Regions from separate parts of the Streptomyces sp. RGM 3693 genome, predicted to be linked through region 3. Evidence: riboswitches for the same ligand, from Rfam matches in the RefSeq annotation. Region 3 holds a riboswitch; each other region holds the start of a gene.

Region 1 (4,278 bases), on a different contig from region 3:
GAGCTGCTGATCACCACCGGGGCGGCCGCGCTGGCGCTGACCGGGCCCGGCCGCTACGCCGTCGACCGCTTCCTGCCCGGGTTGCGTGCGCACCGGTTGGCGTACGGGGCGGCCGCGCTGGTTCTGAGCGTGGTGCTCGCGGCGATTGTGCTGCTGCTCCGGAAGTGAGTCCGGGCACCCTCCGGGGCGCGCGGACGCGAATCCGGCGCGGCGACCTCAGGGAAACGATCGGCGAATCGGCCGGCGAATCGACCGGGAATCGGCCAGAGGAACGGTCAGAGGAACGGCCGGGCAACGGCCAGGCAGCGACGTGAAGGAAGACGGGAGGCTTTGATGTCCGTACGGCGGCTCAATCATGCGGTGTTGTACATCCGTGAGGTGGCACGGTCGGTGGCGTTCTACACCGAGGTGTTGGGGTTCACGGTGGACGTGGAGATTCCGGGGCGGGCGGCCTTCCTGAGCGCGCCCGGTTCGGACAACGACCACGACCTGGGGCTGTTCGCGGTGGGGCCGGACGCGCCCGGGCCGGAGAGCGGCCGGATCGGGCTCTACCACCTGGCCTGGGAGGTCGGGACGCTCGGCGACCTCTCGGCGATCGCGGCGCAGCTGCGGGAGCGGGGCGCGCTGGTCGGCGCCACCGACCACCTGGTCTCCAAGTCGCTCTACGCCCGGGACCCGGACGGGAACGAGTTCGAGGTGATGTGGCGGGTGCCCCAGGAGGACTGGCCGGGGGCGGACGAGCCGGACCGGCTGCGGCCGCTCGACCTGGCGGCGGCGCTGGAGCGTTGGGGTCCGGACCTGCTGACGGGCGCGGCGGCCGGCTCGGCCACCTGAGGCGCCGCCCGGGTGCGACCTGTTCGTGTGCCGCGGCCCTCCCCGCCGGGTGGTGGGGAGGGCCGCAGGCATGCGTGGGAGTTTGTCCCTAGGGGGTGTCGGTGCCGTCCGCGCGGGGGGCCGGGACGGTGCCCTGGGCCGGCGGTGCCTGCTGGGCCCGGGCGGCCCAGCGCTTCTCGACGCCGCCCAGTCGCCAGTACGCCAGTGCCGCCGCCCACACCACGACGAACACGCCGACGATGATGAAGCCCACGTTGTCCAGGTTGAGGGCGGAGATCCCGGCCGTCAGCGGGTCGTCGAGGCCGAGCTTGTCGTGCAGCACGGTCACCAGCTCGATGGTGCCGATGAGGAACGCGACCGCGATCGACAGCCCGGTGATGGTGAGGTTGTAGTAGACCTTGCGCACCGGGTTGGCGAACGCCCACTGGTACGCGAAGTTCATGAAGGTGCCGTCGAGGGTGTCGAACAGGCTCATCCCGGCGGCGAACAGCAGCGGCAGGCACAGGACCGCGTACCAGGGCAGGCCCGCCGCGGCGCCGCTGCCCGCCATCACCATCAGCGTCACCTCGGTCGCGGTGTCGAAGCCGACTCCGAAGAGGAACCCCAGGGGGTACATCTGGCCGGGGCGGCTGATGGACTTGGTGAGCCGGCCGAGGATCCGGTTCATGAAGCCCCGGGAATCCAGGTGCGCCTCCAGCTCCTGCTCGTCGTACGCGCCCGACCGCATCGCCCGGAACACCTTCAGGATGCCGATCAGGGCGACCAGGTTGAGGGCGGCGATGAGGTAGAGGAAGGTGCCGGAGACGGTCGTGCCGACGAGGCCGAGCGTCTGGTGCGTACGGGAGTTGTCGTTCATCAGCGCGCCGGCGAGCTGGGCGCCGCCCGCCACCAGCGCGGCCATCACGACGACCACGCTGGAGTGGCCGAGGGCGAACCAGAAGCCCACCGAGACCGGCCGCTTGCCGTCGGCCATCAGCTTGCGGGTGGTGTTGTCGATCGCCGCGATGTGGTCGGCGTCGAAGGCGTGCCGCATGCCCAGGGTGTATGCGGTGATGCCGAGTCCGGCGCCGAACACCTGGCTGCCGACCGTGTAGTGGCCCGGCACGACGAGCAGGAAGAGCACGCCGAAGGCGACGACGTGCAGTGCGGCGATCACGGCCATCAGGCCCGCCGTGCGGACGGTGTCACGGCGCTGCCAGCGGAACGATCCGGTGGAGCCCGTTATGCCGATAAGGGAGGAATTGCGGGGAGAAGGGGAATTACCCGGGGAATCAGTGGACAGGGCCATCCGGCCATCACGCTCCAGCACCTCGTGGATCACTTCGTGAGATGCCGTGGCCGGTCTCCTGGCTTACGGGTGCACGCGTCCACCCCGCCTTCCCGGCCGCAGGCTGCGGTCAGTGGCGCCGTACGCGCGCTGGGCGCGTACGGAGAGGGGTGGAAACTCCCCGATCACAGTGGCGAGGGCCGCGCCGGCTTGGGACACGAGGTCCAGCACCGGTCTTCCCGAACACCACGGCCCGGTCACTCTAGCGGGCACCGGTGAGAACAGGCCACGCGCGGTGCCTGGTGCGGGCGGCGACCGGGCGCCGGGCGGGTCGGGTCAGAGGGCCAGGGACGACAGGAAGGTGTGCAACTCCTGGTCGAAGAGCGGGGTGTTCTCCAGGTTGACCATGTGACCCGCGGCCGGCACGCGTATGCGGCGGGCGCCGGGGACGTGCAGCGCTATGGCATGGGCGTTCGCGGAGATGTCGGAGGAGTCGAGGTCGCCGTCGAGGACGGTGGTCGGCACCCGGATCTCGCCCAGGCGGTCGAAGGCGCCGACCTCCAAGGGCATGCCCGGGCCCGCGTCGTCGGCGTGCACCTCGACATTGGCGGACGCGGAGGCGCGCATCCGCTCCCGGAAGCCGGGGTGGACGGCGGACGGCGCGCGGTGCGGACCGTCCACCCACATCCGCAGGAAGTGCTCCACATAGCGCTCGGCGCCGTCCGGTTCGCCGATCGCGGCGACCTGTTCCCGGATGTGTTCCAGGAGGAAGGGGTCGGTGAAGGCGCGGCCGCTGATTCCGGGGGAGGCGAGGAAGAGGGCCGTGACCCGGGCCGGGTGGGCGAGGGCGGTGTCCAGTGCGACCCGGGCGCCGTGCGAGAGGCCGACGAGGACGGCGCGCGGTATGTCGAGTGCGTCCAGCAGGGTCGCCAGGTCGTCGTGGTTGGCCCAGTCGCCGGTCACCGTGGAGGAGAGGCCGTGACCGCGGGCGTCGTAACGGACCACCCGCAGGCCGGAGTTGACCAGCCAGGCGAACTGCTCGTCCCACATGTGCTGGTCGAGCATCCCGTCGTGCAGCAGTATCACCGCGGGCCCCGAGCCGGCCGTCTCGTAGAACAGCTCGCCGTCGTCGACCGGAACGGTGTCGTTGTCGATCTCGGACCAGGCCTGGAAGTCGTGCGTCATTCTGCGGGCCGTTCTGTGCGCGTCGGGCGGTCGGTCGGACGGGCGGATGCCGGCGGGCGGTGCCCGATTGCGGGCGGTATCACGTCCTGTGCGGCGTCCAGGTGGGCGGCGTCCCGCTTTTCGGGATTGCCGGTTTCCTCCGGGGGAACGCGCGAGCCGTCCGCCAAGTGCCGGAATTCCTCACCGAGCCGATCCAGGACCCGCAGTGCCGTACGGACCTCCCCGGTCGACAGGTCGGTCAGGCTGCGCCGGAGCTCCGCCGCCTCGGCTTCCCGGATCCCGTGCACCACCGCCGTGCCCTCGTCGGTGAGTCGGATCAGCGAGGAGCGGCGGTGCGCGGGATTGGGGACCGTCACGACCAGGCCCAGCTCCGCCGCGTGGTTCACCCAGCGCTGCACCGGCTGCCGGTCCAGGTCCAAGGAGCGCGCCAACTGCGGGACGGTGCGCGGGCCGTGGGCGCGCAGCGCGTCGAGCAGGGTGCGCTCGCCGGCGGTCAGGCCGGTGCCTTCGAGCTCGCGCTCCGTCGCGCGCACGATCGTCCGGTGCAGCGGCCGCAGTCGCCGGATGACGTCGTACAGCAGCTCTTCGGCGGCCGCTGCACCCCCGTCGATGTCCCCGGCCAAGTCCCCCTCCAAGGCCCTGTTCACGCCCTCGCCCGTGCCCTCGCCCTCGCCCGCGCCCATGCCCTCGCTCACGTCCCCCTCCGCAGCCCCGTTCATTTCCCCCTCCGTGCCCCTGCCCCGGCTACATCCCCTTGATGACACTCACGCTGTCATGATGACATTCATGATGTCGTTTTGGAAGGGGTGTTGACGCTCGATGGGGAGAGGAGAGGTGAGGGGGAGCGCCGCGGGGGGGAGCGGAGCGGGAAGGGGCAGGGGGACGAGGGGATGCGGGGACGAGGGGACGGGGTCAGTCGTCCAGTGGGGAAGGGGCCTCGTCGGTGGTAAAGGAGACGACGAGGTCGGCCCGGGGGCGGGTGGCCGCCACGA
Region 2 (4,278 bases), on a different contig from region 3:
GAACGCTCAGAGAACGCTTCGCACGCGAACCGGATCCCCGCGTTCTACAAGCCGTAGTAGCTCCGGAGTAGGCTGGGGCGCCGAACGGGAAGGGCGATGAACGGTGCACGAGCGGAAGCACGACGACAGCGGCGAGGCATCCGGCAGGCGGGCCCGCGGTGAGCTGGAGAGCGGCGTACTGGCCGCCCTCTGGGGCGCCGAGCAACCACTAACCGCCCGCCAGGCCATGGAGCGACTACCCGACGACCTGGCCTACACCACCGTGCTGACGATCCTGACCCGCCTGTACGACAAGGGCATGCTGGTCCGGCGCCGCGCGGGCCGCGGCTACGCCTATGCGCCCGCCAGGGACGAGGCGTCCCACACCGCCGAGCGGATGCGCACCCTGCTGGAGCGCGGCTCGGACCGGGAAGCGGTGCTCACCCGCTTCGTCTCGGAACTGTCCCAAGAGGACGAGCAGTTGCTGCACCGGCTGCTGGCCGGCCCCGACGCCGACCGCACCGACGAAGGGCGATGAGCCGGTGACGATCAGTGTGTACGTCCCGCTCCTGATCACCTTCGTCCTCGCCGTGCTCGCCCCCCGTGCGGCCCGGCGCCTGCCGCCGCGACCGTCGGCCTGGTCCCTGGCCTGCGCCGCGCTGGTGACGGCCATCGGCTGGCTCGGCTCGCTGGCCCTGTTGGCGTTCACCGGCCTCGCGCAGATCCCCGAGGTCGCCCGGGAGGGCCACTGGTCGGTGTCCGCACTGCGGGCCGAGGACCCGGTCTCCCTCGCCGTTGCGGCCCTCAGCGCCGCGGCGCTCACCTGGAGCGCCGTATCACTGGGGGTGGCCACCGTCCGGCAGGTCCGGCAGGTCCTTCAGGCCCGGCAGGAGTGCGCCCGGATGCTCGGCGACACGGAACTGACCGTGCTCGACGACGAGGTCCCGCGGGCCTTCGCCCTGCCCGGCGCACCCGGCCGGATCGTGGTGTCCCGCGGCATGCTGCGCAGCCTCAGCGACGAGGAGCGCGCGGCCCTGCTGGCGCACGAACGGGCCCACCTCCGCGGTCGGCACTACCTCTTCCAGGTCGTGTGGCACCTCACCACCGCCGTCAATCCCCTGCTCCGCCCGATGGCCGACGCCGGCGCCTTCGTACTGGAGCGCTGGGCCGACGAAGCGGCGGCGGCCCGCGTCGGCAGCCGCACGGTGGTCGCCCGCGCCGTCGGACGGGCCGCCCTGGCCACCTCCGCCGCCGCCCGGCCCGGTGTGCTGGCCGCGACTGGCGGGCCGGTGCCCCAGCGGGTGCGGGCCCTACTGGCGCCCCCACCCCCGCTCCGCGCCCTGCCCTTCGCGGCGGGCGCCCTCCTGCTCACCGTGTGCTGCGCCAGCCTGGCCAACGCCGCATCGGACAGCGACCAGATGGTCGAGCGCGCGCAGCGGGCACGGTGCCTGGCGCACGTCATGGCCATGGACGCCCCGGGAGTCGCCCGCCCCCCGCAGGATTTCGACGACTGCCGCGACCATCACGGGCACCGGGACCACTGAGACAACTGCGACCACCGTCGTCCGGGGCCGGGCAGAAGCACGCGGTCGGCCTTGCCCACCCTCGCCCCGGAGCAAACGCCTCAGCCGGTTGTCGCATCTCACCTTCCGCGTGGTGGACGGGACCCGACGCGCCGCGGGCGCGCACCGTAGGCTGACCCGTGCAGCTGGTTCGCCCCGCCCGCCAGGCGGGAGGCGTCGCAAGAGGGAACCCGGTGGGAATCCGGGACTGCCCCGCAGCGGTGAGTGGGAACGACCGCCGTCATACGCACTGGGCCCGGCCGGGCCTGGGAAGCGACGGCCACTAGGAATCTCGTACGACACGAGACGCGCCCGCGAGTCCGAAGACCTGCCAACTGCCCGTGCGCGAAGCACTCGTGCGCGGACATCCCGGTGACCCCGAGGGCGGGCTGGGGGTGCCCCCGGACGAAGTCTGGGGGAGTACCTACCAGGCGGACCAGCACGCCCTGTCGGGCGACTGCGCTCCACCGGTTCCGTCACCCCTTCGCGCTCTCGTCCCGTTGCCGGGATCTCAGGGATTCATCTCGCGAAGGAGATCTCCGTGACCGTCAAGCCCGAAGCCGTGACCGCACGGGCCACCGTGTACGGCTACCCCCGGCAGGGACAGCACCGGGAGTTGAAGCAGGCCATCGAGGGCTACTGGAAGGGCCGCGTCACCGCCGACGCCCTGCGCGCCACCGCCGCGGAACTGCGCCGGACCCATTGGCAGGAGCTCGCCGACGCCGGCATCAACGAGGTCCCGACCGGCGACTTCTCCTACTACGACCACGTCCTGGACGCCAGCGTCATGGTCGGCGCGGTTCCCGAGCGTCACCGCGCGGCGGTCGCCGCCAACCCGCTCGACGGGTACTTCGCGATGGCCCGCGGCACCCAGGACGTCGCACCGCTGGAGATGACCAAGTGGTTCGACACCAACTACCACTACCTCGTCCCCGAGTTGAGCCCGGACACCGTGTTCACGGCCGACTCCGCCCGGCAGGTCGCGGAGTTCACGGAGGCCCTCGCCCTGGGGCTGACCGCGCGGCCGGTCCTGGTCGGCCCGGTCACCTACCTCCTCCTCGCCAAGCCCGCCCCCGGCGTGGCCGACGGCTTCGACCCGCTCACCCTCCTCGACCGGCTGCTGCCGGTGTACGCGGAGGTCCTCGCGGATCTGCGGGCGGCGGGCGCGGAGTGGGTACAGCTCGACGAGCCCGCCCTCGTCCAGGACCGCACCCCGGCCGGACTGAACGCCGCCGCGCGGGCCTACCGCGACCTCGGCGCCCACACCGACCGGCCCAAGTTGCTGGTCGCCTCCTACTTCGACCGGCTGGGCGACGCCCTGCCGGTGCTGGCCAAGGCCCCGATCGAGGGGCTGGCGCTGGACTTCACCGAGGCGGCCGCGGCCAATCTGGACGCGCTCGCCGCCGTCGGCGGTCTGTCCGGCAAGCGCCTGATTGCCGGCATCGTCAACGGCCGCAACATCTGGGTCAACGACCTGGAGAAGTCCCTGTCCGTGCTGGCCACGCTGCTGGGCCTGGCGCATCGGGTCGACGTGGCCGCCTCGTGCAGCCTGCTGCACGTCCCCCTCGACGCGGCGGTCGAGCGGGACATCGCACCGCAGATCCGGCGCTGGCTCGCCTTCGCCCGGCAGAAGACCGCCGAGGTCGTCACCCTCGCCAAGGGCCTGGCGCGCGGCACCGGCGCCATCACCAGTGAACTCTCCGCCAACCGCGCCGATCTGGCGTCCCGGGCCGGTTCCCCGATCACCCACGACCGGACCGTACGGGCCCGCGCCGCGGCCGTCACCGAGGCCGATGCCCGGCGCTCCCAGCCGTACGCCGAGCGGACCGCCGCCCAGCGCAGTCACCTCGGCCTGCCGCTGCTGCCGACCACCACCATCGGCTCGTTCCCGCAGACCGGCGAAGTGCGCACCGCACGCGCCGACCTGCGGGCCGGACGGATCGACACCGCCGGCTACGAGGCGCGCATCGAGGCCGAGATCCAGGAGGTCATCTCCTTCCAGGAGAAGGCCGGGCTGGACGTCCTGGTGCACGGCGAGGCCGAACGCAACGACATGGTCCAGTACTTCGCCGAGCAGCTCACCGGCTATCTCGCCACCCGGCACGGCTGGGTGCAGTCCTACGGCACCCGCTACGTCCGCCCGCCGATCCTCGCCGGTGACATCTCCCGCCCCGGGCCGATGACGGTCCGTTGGACGGCGTACGCCCAGGCGCTCACCGAGCGCCCGGTCAAGGGCATGCTCACCGGTCCCGTCACGATGCTCGCCTGGTCCTTCGTCCGCGACGACCAGCCACTCACGGACACCGCGCGCCAGGTCGCCCTCGCACTGCGCGACGAGGTCGCCGACCTTGAGGCGGCCGGGACATCGGTCATCCAGGTGGACGAGCCCGCGCTCCGGGAGACACTGCCGCTGCGGGCCGCCGACCGCCCCGGCTATCTGGCGTGGGCCACCGAAGCCTTCCGGCTGACCACCGGCGGGGTGCGCCCGGGCACCCAGATCCACACCCACATGTGCTACGCCGAGTTCGGTGACATCGTGCAGGCCATCGACGACCTCGATGCCGACGTGATCAGTCTGGAGGCCACCCGCTCCCACATGCAGGTCGCCCGGGAGCTCGCCGCCCACGGCTACCCGCGCGAGGCCGGCCCCGGTGTGTACGACATCCACTCCCCGCGCGTGCCGAGCCCGGCGGAGGCGGCGGACCTACTGCGCGCCGGTCTGCGGGCCATCCCCGCC
Region 3 (4,278 bases):
CCCTCCCCCAAGGTCTCGACTTCGCTCGACCAGGGGGGACCCCCATCCCGTCCTCCTCGTCGATGCCCAGCCCGTGCGCGTACGGCAGGACACCGTAGGTGCGCCGTCCGGTGATCCCGCGCAGCATCTCCAACCCGGGCTCCAGCAGCGTCACATCGCCGCGGAACTTGTTGACGAGGTAGCCGGCGACCAGCGACTGGTCCTCCTCGGACAGCAGCGCGGTGGTCCCGAAGAACGAGGCGAAGACGCCGCCGCGGTCGATGTCGCCGACCACCACGACGGGGATCCGCGCGGCCCGGGCGATGCCCATGTTGACGATGTCGGTCCGCCGTAGGTTGATCTCGGCCGGGCTGCCGGCGCCCTCGCAGATCACCGCGTCGTGGGTGCGCCGCAGCTCCGCCAGGCAGTCGGTCACCGTGCCCAGCAACTGCTCCTGCCGGCCCGCGTGGTAGCCACGGGCACTCAGCTCACCCACCGGCTTCCCCAGCAGCACCACCTGGCTGCTGCGGTCGCTGCCGGGCTTGAGCAGCACCGGGTTCATCAGCGCGGTCGGCTCCACCCGGGCCGCGGCCGCCTGCATCGCCTGCGCCCGGCCGATCTCCGCGCCCTGACGGGTCACGAACGAATTCAGCGACATGTTCTGCGCCTTGAACGGTGCCACCGAGACGCCCTGCCGCACCAGCCAGCGACAGATGCCGGCGGTCACCACGCTCTTGCCCGCGTCGGACGTCGTCCCGGCCACCAGCAGCCCGCCGCCCATGGCCCCGCCGGCCGCCTTCCTCCGCCCGTTCACCGGGTCACCCTTCCCTTGATGCCGCGCCGTACCGCGCCCGCCGCAAACCGACCCGCCACCGTGACGCCCAGCGCCAGCAGGCTCACCCGCCGGGACAGCCGCGCCGCCCGCTCGATGTCGGGCACCTCGGGCGGCCGCCCGCCGCCGTTGAGCACGGGCCGGTGTTCCACCCGCCCGCCGTACGCCAGGGTGCCGCCCAGCCGGATGCCCAGCGCACCCGCGAACGACGCCTCCACCGGGCCCGCGTTGGGGCTCGGATGCGCCCCGCCGTCCGCCCGCCAGGCCCGCAGCGCGCCGCGCCGGTCCGGGCCCGCCAGTACCGTCAGTGCCGCGGTCAGTCGGGAGCCGGGCCAGCCGGCGACGTCGTCGAGGCGGGCCGCGGCCCAGCCGAACCGCCGGTAGCGCGGCGACTTGTGACCGACCATCGCGTCCAGGGTGTTCACCGCCCGGAACGCCACCAGACCGGGCACTCCGCCGACGGCGCCCCACACCAGGGCGCCGACCACAGCGTCCGAGGTGTTCTCGGCGACCGACTCGACCACCGCCCGGGCCATCTGCGGCCCGTCCAGCGCCTGCGGATCGCGCCCGCACAGGTGCGGCAGCCGCGCCCGGGCCGCGGCCAGGTCGCCCGCCGCCAACGCACCGCCGACGGCCCGTGCCTCCCGGCCGAGCGACGTGCCGCCCAGCACCGCCCACACCGCCGCCGCGGTCAACGCGGCCCGGGCGCCCGGGTGGTGCCGTACGGCGCGCTCCAGCAGTGCGGCACCGGCGGTCGCACCGCCGGCGCACAGCACGGTGTGGGCCGCCCCGTGGCCGCGGTGGTCGCGCCACAGTCGGCGTTCGACGGCGGCTGCGGCCCGGCCGAACGCGGCCACCGGATGGCCGCGCCGTGGATCCGCCGCGATCAGGTCACCGAGGAAGCCGAGGGCCGCGCCGCACGCATATCCCGCGTGTTCGCCGCGCATCGGATCAGGCCGCCGTGCACCCTCGAAGGGGCCCTGCGGCAGCGGGCAGTGGAGCTCTCGACGGGCAGCCAGGCATGGTGGTATGTCCTCACTCAGGGTCCGCGCCCTGGCTCGACGTGACGGCGACCAGAGTCTCCTGGCTCCCGGATCGGTGCCTCCCCCGGCCTTCCCGCCCGTACGGAGTGCGTACGGGCCGTGGCCCTCGTCGGAGGAGCACTCCCCGGTGACAGTGGCGGGACCGCGCCGGATTCGCACCGGACTTCCTCTGCTGTCGCCGATTGGCCCCGGCAGTCCACCACGCCCGCGAGGGTCCGTCAACTCGCCCTTGACCTGCGATGCAGCCCCGCCGCCGGCCCTGTGGCCAACACCACAGGGCGCCCGTCGACGCACGGAGGCAAGGCCCCGGGAACGCGGACGGGGCGCCCGGGGCCGCGGCTGCTGCCGCGCCCGCCGGACGCCCCGTCCGTCGCCGGCCGGGCCGGCGTCGGTCTCAGGCGGCGACGATCAGGTAGATCCCGTACGCCACCGCGGCCGCGCAGAGCGCGAAGGCCGCCAGTGCCCCGGCGCGCGCCCCCGCGCCCGGTGCCGTCGTGGCCCCCGCGTCGCCGTCCACGGCCGGCTTGCGGGAGGTCCCCACGATCCCGACGGTGAACAGGCCCACGATCCCCACCGTCACCACGAGGCTGACGCCGAAGACCTGGCCGAGAGCTGCCCAGTCGATGTGCATTGCGTAGTCCTTAGGTCAGGGAGGTCGGCGTCAGGAGGTGGCTGACGCGGGTTGGGCGGGAGCGACAGCCGGGGCGGGGTGGGCAGGAGCGGCGGCCCCGTCCGCGGCTTCGGCGGTCGCCGGGGCGGTGGCCGCCGGGGCGATCGGGCCCGCCGGGGGAGGGGAGACGGTCTGCAGCGCCGTGGTGATGACACCGGCCGGCTCCGCCGCCGGACCCTCGTTGACGTTGGTGTGGTCGATCGGCTTGCGCCGGGAGGCGGCCCAGATGCCGCCGCAGACGGCCAGTGCGAGGACGGCGACCGTGGTCACGCCCCAGCTGCCCTGGTCGGCGAGGTACGCGGCTCCCGCGGAGACCAGGCCGGCGGCCGGCAGGGTCAGCCCCCAGGCCACGACCATCCGCCCGGCCGTGGACCAGCGCACCACGCCGCCCTTGCGGCCCAGCCCGGAGCCCATCACGGAGCCGGAGCAGACCTGGGTGGTGGAGAGCGCGAAGCCGAGGTGGGAGGAGGCCAGGATGGTGGCCGCGGCGCCGGTCTGGGCGGCGAAGCCCTGCGGCGGCTGGATGTCGGTGATGCCCTTGCCCATGGTGCGGATGATCCGCCAGCCGCCCAGGTAGGTGCCGAGCGCGATGGCCAGGCCCGCGGAGGCGATCACCCACATCGGCGGGTCGGAGTGCGGGGCGATGACCCCGCCGGTGATCAGCGCGAGGGTGATCACGCCCATCGTCTTCTGCGCGTCGTTGGTGCCGTGGGCCAGCGAGACCAGTGCCGCCGAGGCGATCTGCCCGGCGCGGTAGCCCTTGGCGGTGTCGGCCTCGGCGCGGCCGCGGGTCAGCCGGTAGGTGAGCCGGGTCGCCGCCATCGCGGCGAGCCCCGCGACGAACGGCGCGGCCACCGCCGGGATCAGGACCTTCATCACGACGGCCTGGCCGTGCACGCCGCCGGTGCCCACGGACACCAGCGTCGCGCCGATCAGACCGCCGAAGAGGGCGTGGGAGGAGCTGGAGGGAAGGCCGGCGAGCCAGGTCAGGAGGTTCCAGACGATGGCGCCGACCAGACCGGCGAAGATCACTTCAGGTCTGATGCCGGCACTCTCGTCGATGATGCCGCCGGAGATGGTCTTGGCCACCTCAACGGAGAGGAACGCCCCGACGAGATTGAGTCCCGCCGACATCGCCACCGCGGCCTTGGGTCGCAAGGCGCCGGTGGAGATGGTGGTGGCCATTGCGTTGGCCGTGTCGTGGAAGCCGTTCGTAAAGTCGAACACCAAGGCCGTGACGATCACGATCCCGATGAGAAGCGTGATGTGTTCCATTCACCCAGGCAATCCGCTCGAAGGTCAGTGTCGTCGGGACCGTACGGACGACGGGTGAACGGAAAGTGAACTCGGCCGGGCGCCGCGGTGACACCACCGCAGTGTTCACGCGGAGGCGCCCCTGCCGTCACTTCCGTCTCATCCGTCGGCAAATTTTCTGAGCTGGGCCAGTGTCCCGTTCCAGCGGTCCTGATCCCCGGGCAGCGGCCCGTGCGAGGCGTACTGCCGAAGCGTCAGGAACGACCAGCCGGCGGGCAGCCGCGCCGCCCCCGAGTAGCCCGCCAGCCACAGCGGATGGGTCGCGCCGAAGGCCCGGCTGCCGCCCGTGCAACGGTCCCACCAGCGGGCGGTGGTGTAGATCACCGGGCACCGGCCGGTACTGCGCCGCACCTCATCGCTGAACGCCCGTATCCAGTGGACCAGCGCCGTCCGGTCCAGCCCGAAGCACGGCTGCCGGGCGTCGTACGGATTGTGCTCGA

Evidence for each region. Region 3 has a riboswitch for cobalamin ahead of ACO0M4_RS37030 (cobalamin biosynthesis protein). Riboswitches for the same ligand answer to the same signal wherever they lie in the genome.
Region 1: linked by a shared signal. The riboswitch ahead of ACO0M4_RS26275 (HoxN/HupN/NixA family nickel/cobalt transporter) and the one ahead of ACO0M4_RS37030 (cobalamin biosynthesis protein) in region 3 are both predicted to bind cobalamin.
Region 2: linked by a shared signal. The riboswitch ahead of metE (5-methyltetrahydropteroyltriglutamate--homocysteine S-methyltransferase) and the one ahead of ACO0M4_RS37030 (cobalamin biosynthesis protein) in region 3 are both predicted to bind cobalamin.

Annotation. Positions count from the first base shown of each region.
Region 1 is NZ_JBMPPQ010000002.1:2,004,475-2,008,752, forward strand. Features, by position in the region: gene ACO0M4_RS26265 (DoxX family protein) at 1-168, shown strand, start outside; gene ACO0M4_RS26270 (VOC family protein) at 334-834, shown strand; gene ACO0M4_RS26275 (HoxN/HupN/NixA family nickel/cobalt transporter) at 923-2,122, opposite strand; cobalamin riboswitch at 2,154-2,367, opposite strand; gene ACO0M4_RS26280 (alpha/beta fold hydrolase) at 2,438-3,286, opposite strand; gene ACO0M4_RS26285 (MarR family winged helix-turn-helix transcriptional regulator) at 3,283-4,005, opposite strand; gene ACO0M4_RS26290 (nucleoside/nucleotide kinase family protein) at 4,199-4,278, opposite strand, start outside.
Region 2 is NZ_JBMPPQ010000003.1:672,505-676,782, forward strand. Features, by position in the region: gene ACO0M4_RS31695 (BlaI/MecI/CopY family transcriptional regulator) at 104-517, shown strand; gene ACO0M4_RS31700 (M56 family metallopeptidase) at 522-1,523, shown strand; cobalamin riboswitch at 1,672-1,891, shown strand; gene metE (5-methyltetrahydropteroyltriglutamate--homocysteine S-methyltransferase) at 2,083-4,278, shown strand, end outside.
Region 3 is NZ_JBMPPQ010000004.1:186,221-190,498, reverse strand. Features, by position in the region: gene ACO0M4_RS37035 (cobyric acid synthase) at 1-760, opposite strand, end outside; gene ACO0M4_RS37030 (cobalamin biosynthesis protein) at 790-1,758, opposite strand; cobalamin riboswitch at 1,889-2,023, opposite strand; gene ACO0M4_RS37025 (hypothetical protein) at 2,249-2,485, opposite strand; gene ACO0M4_RS37020 (inorganic phosphate transporter) at 2,516-3,799, opposite strand; gene ACO0M4_RS37015 (GH25 family lysozyme) at 3,938-4,278, opposite strand, start outside.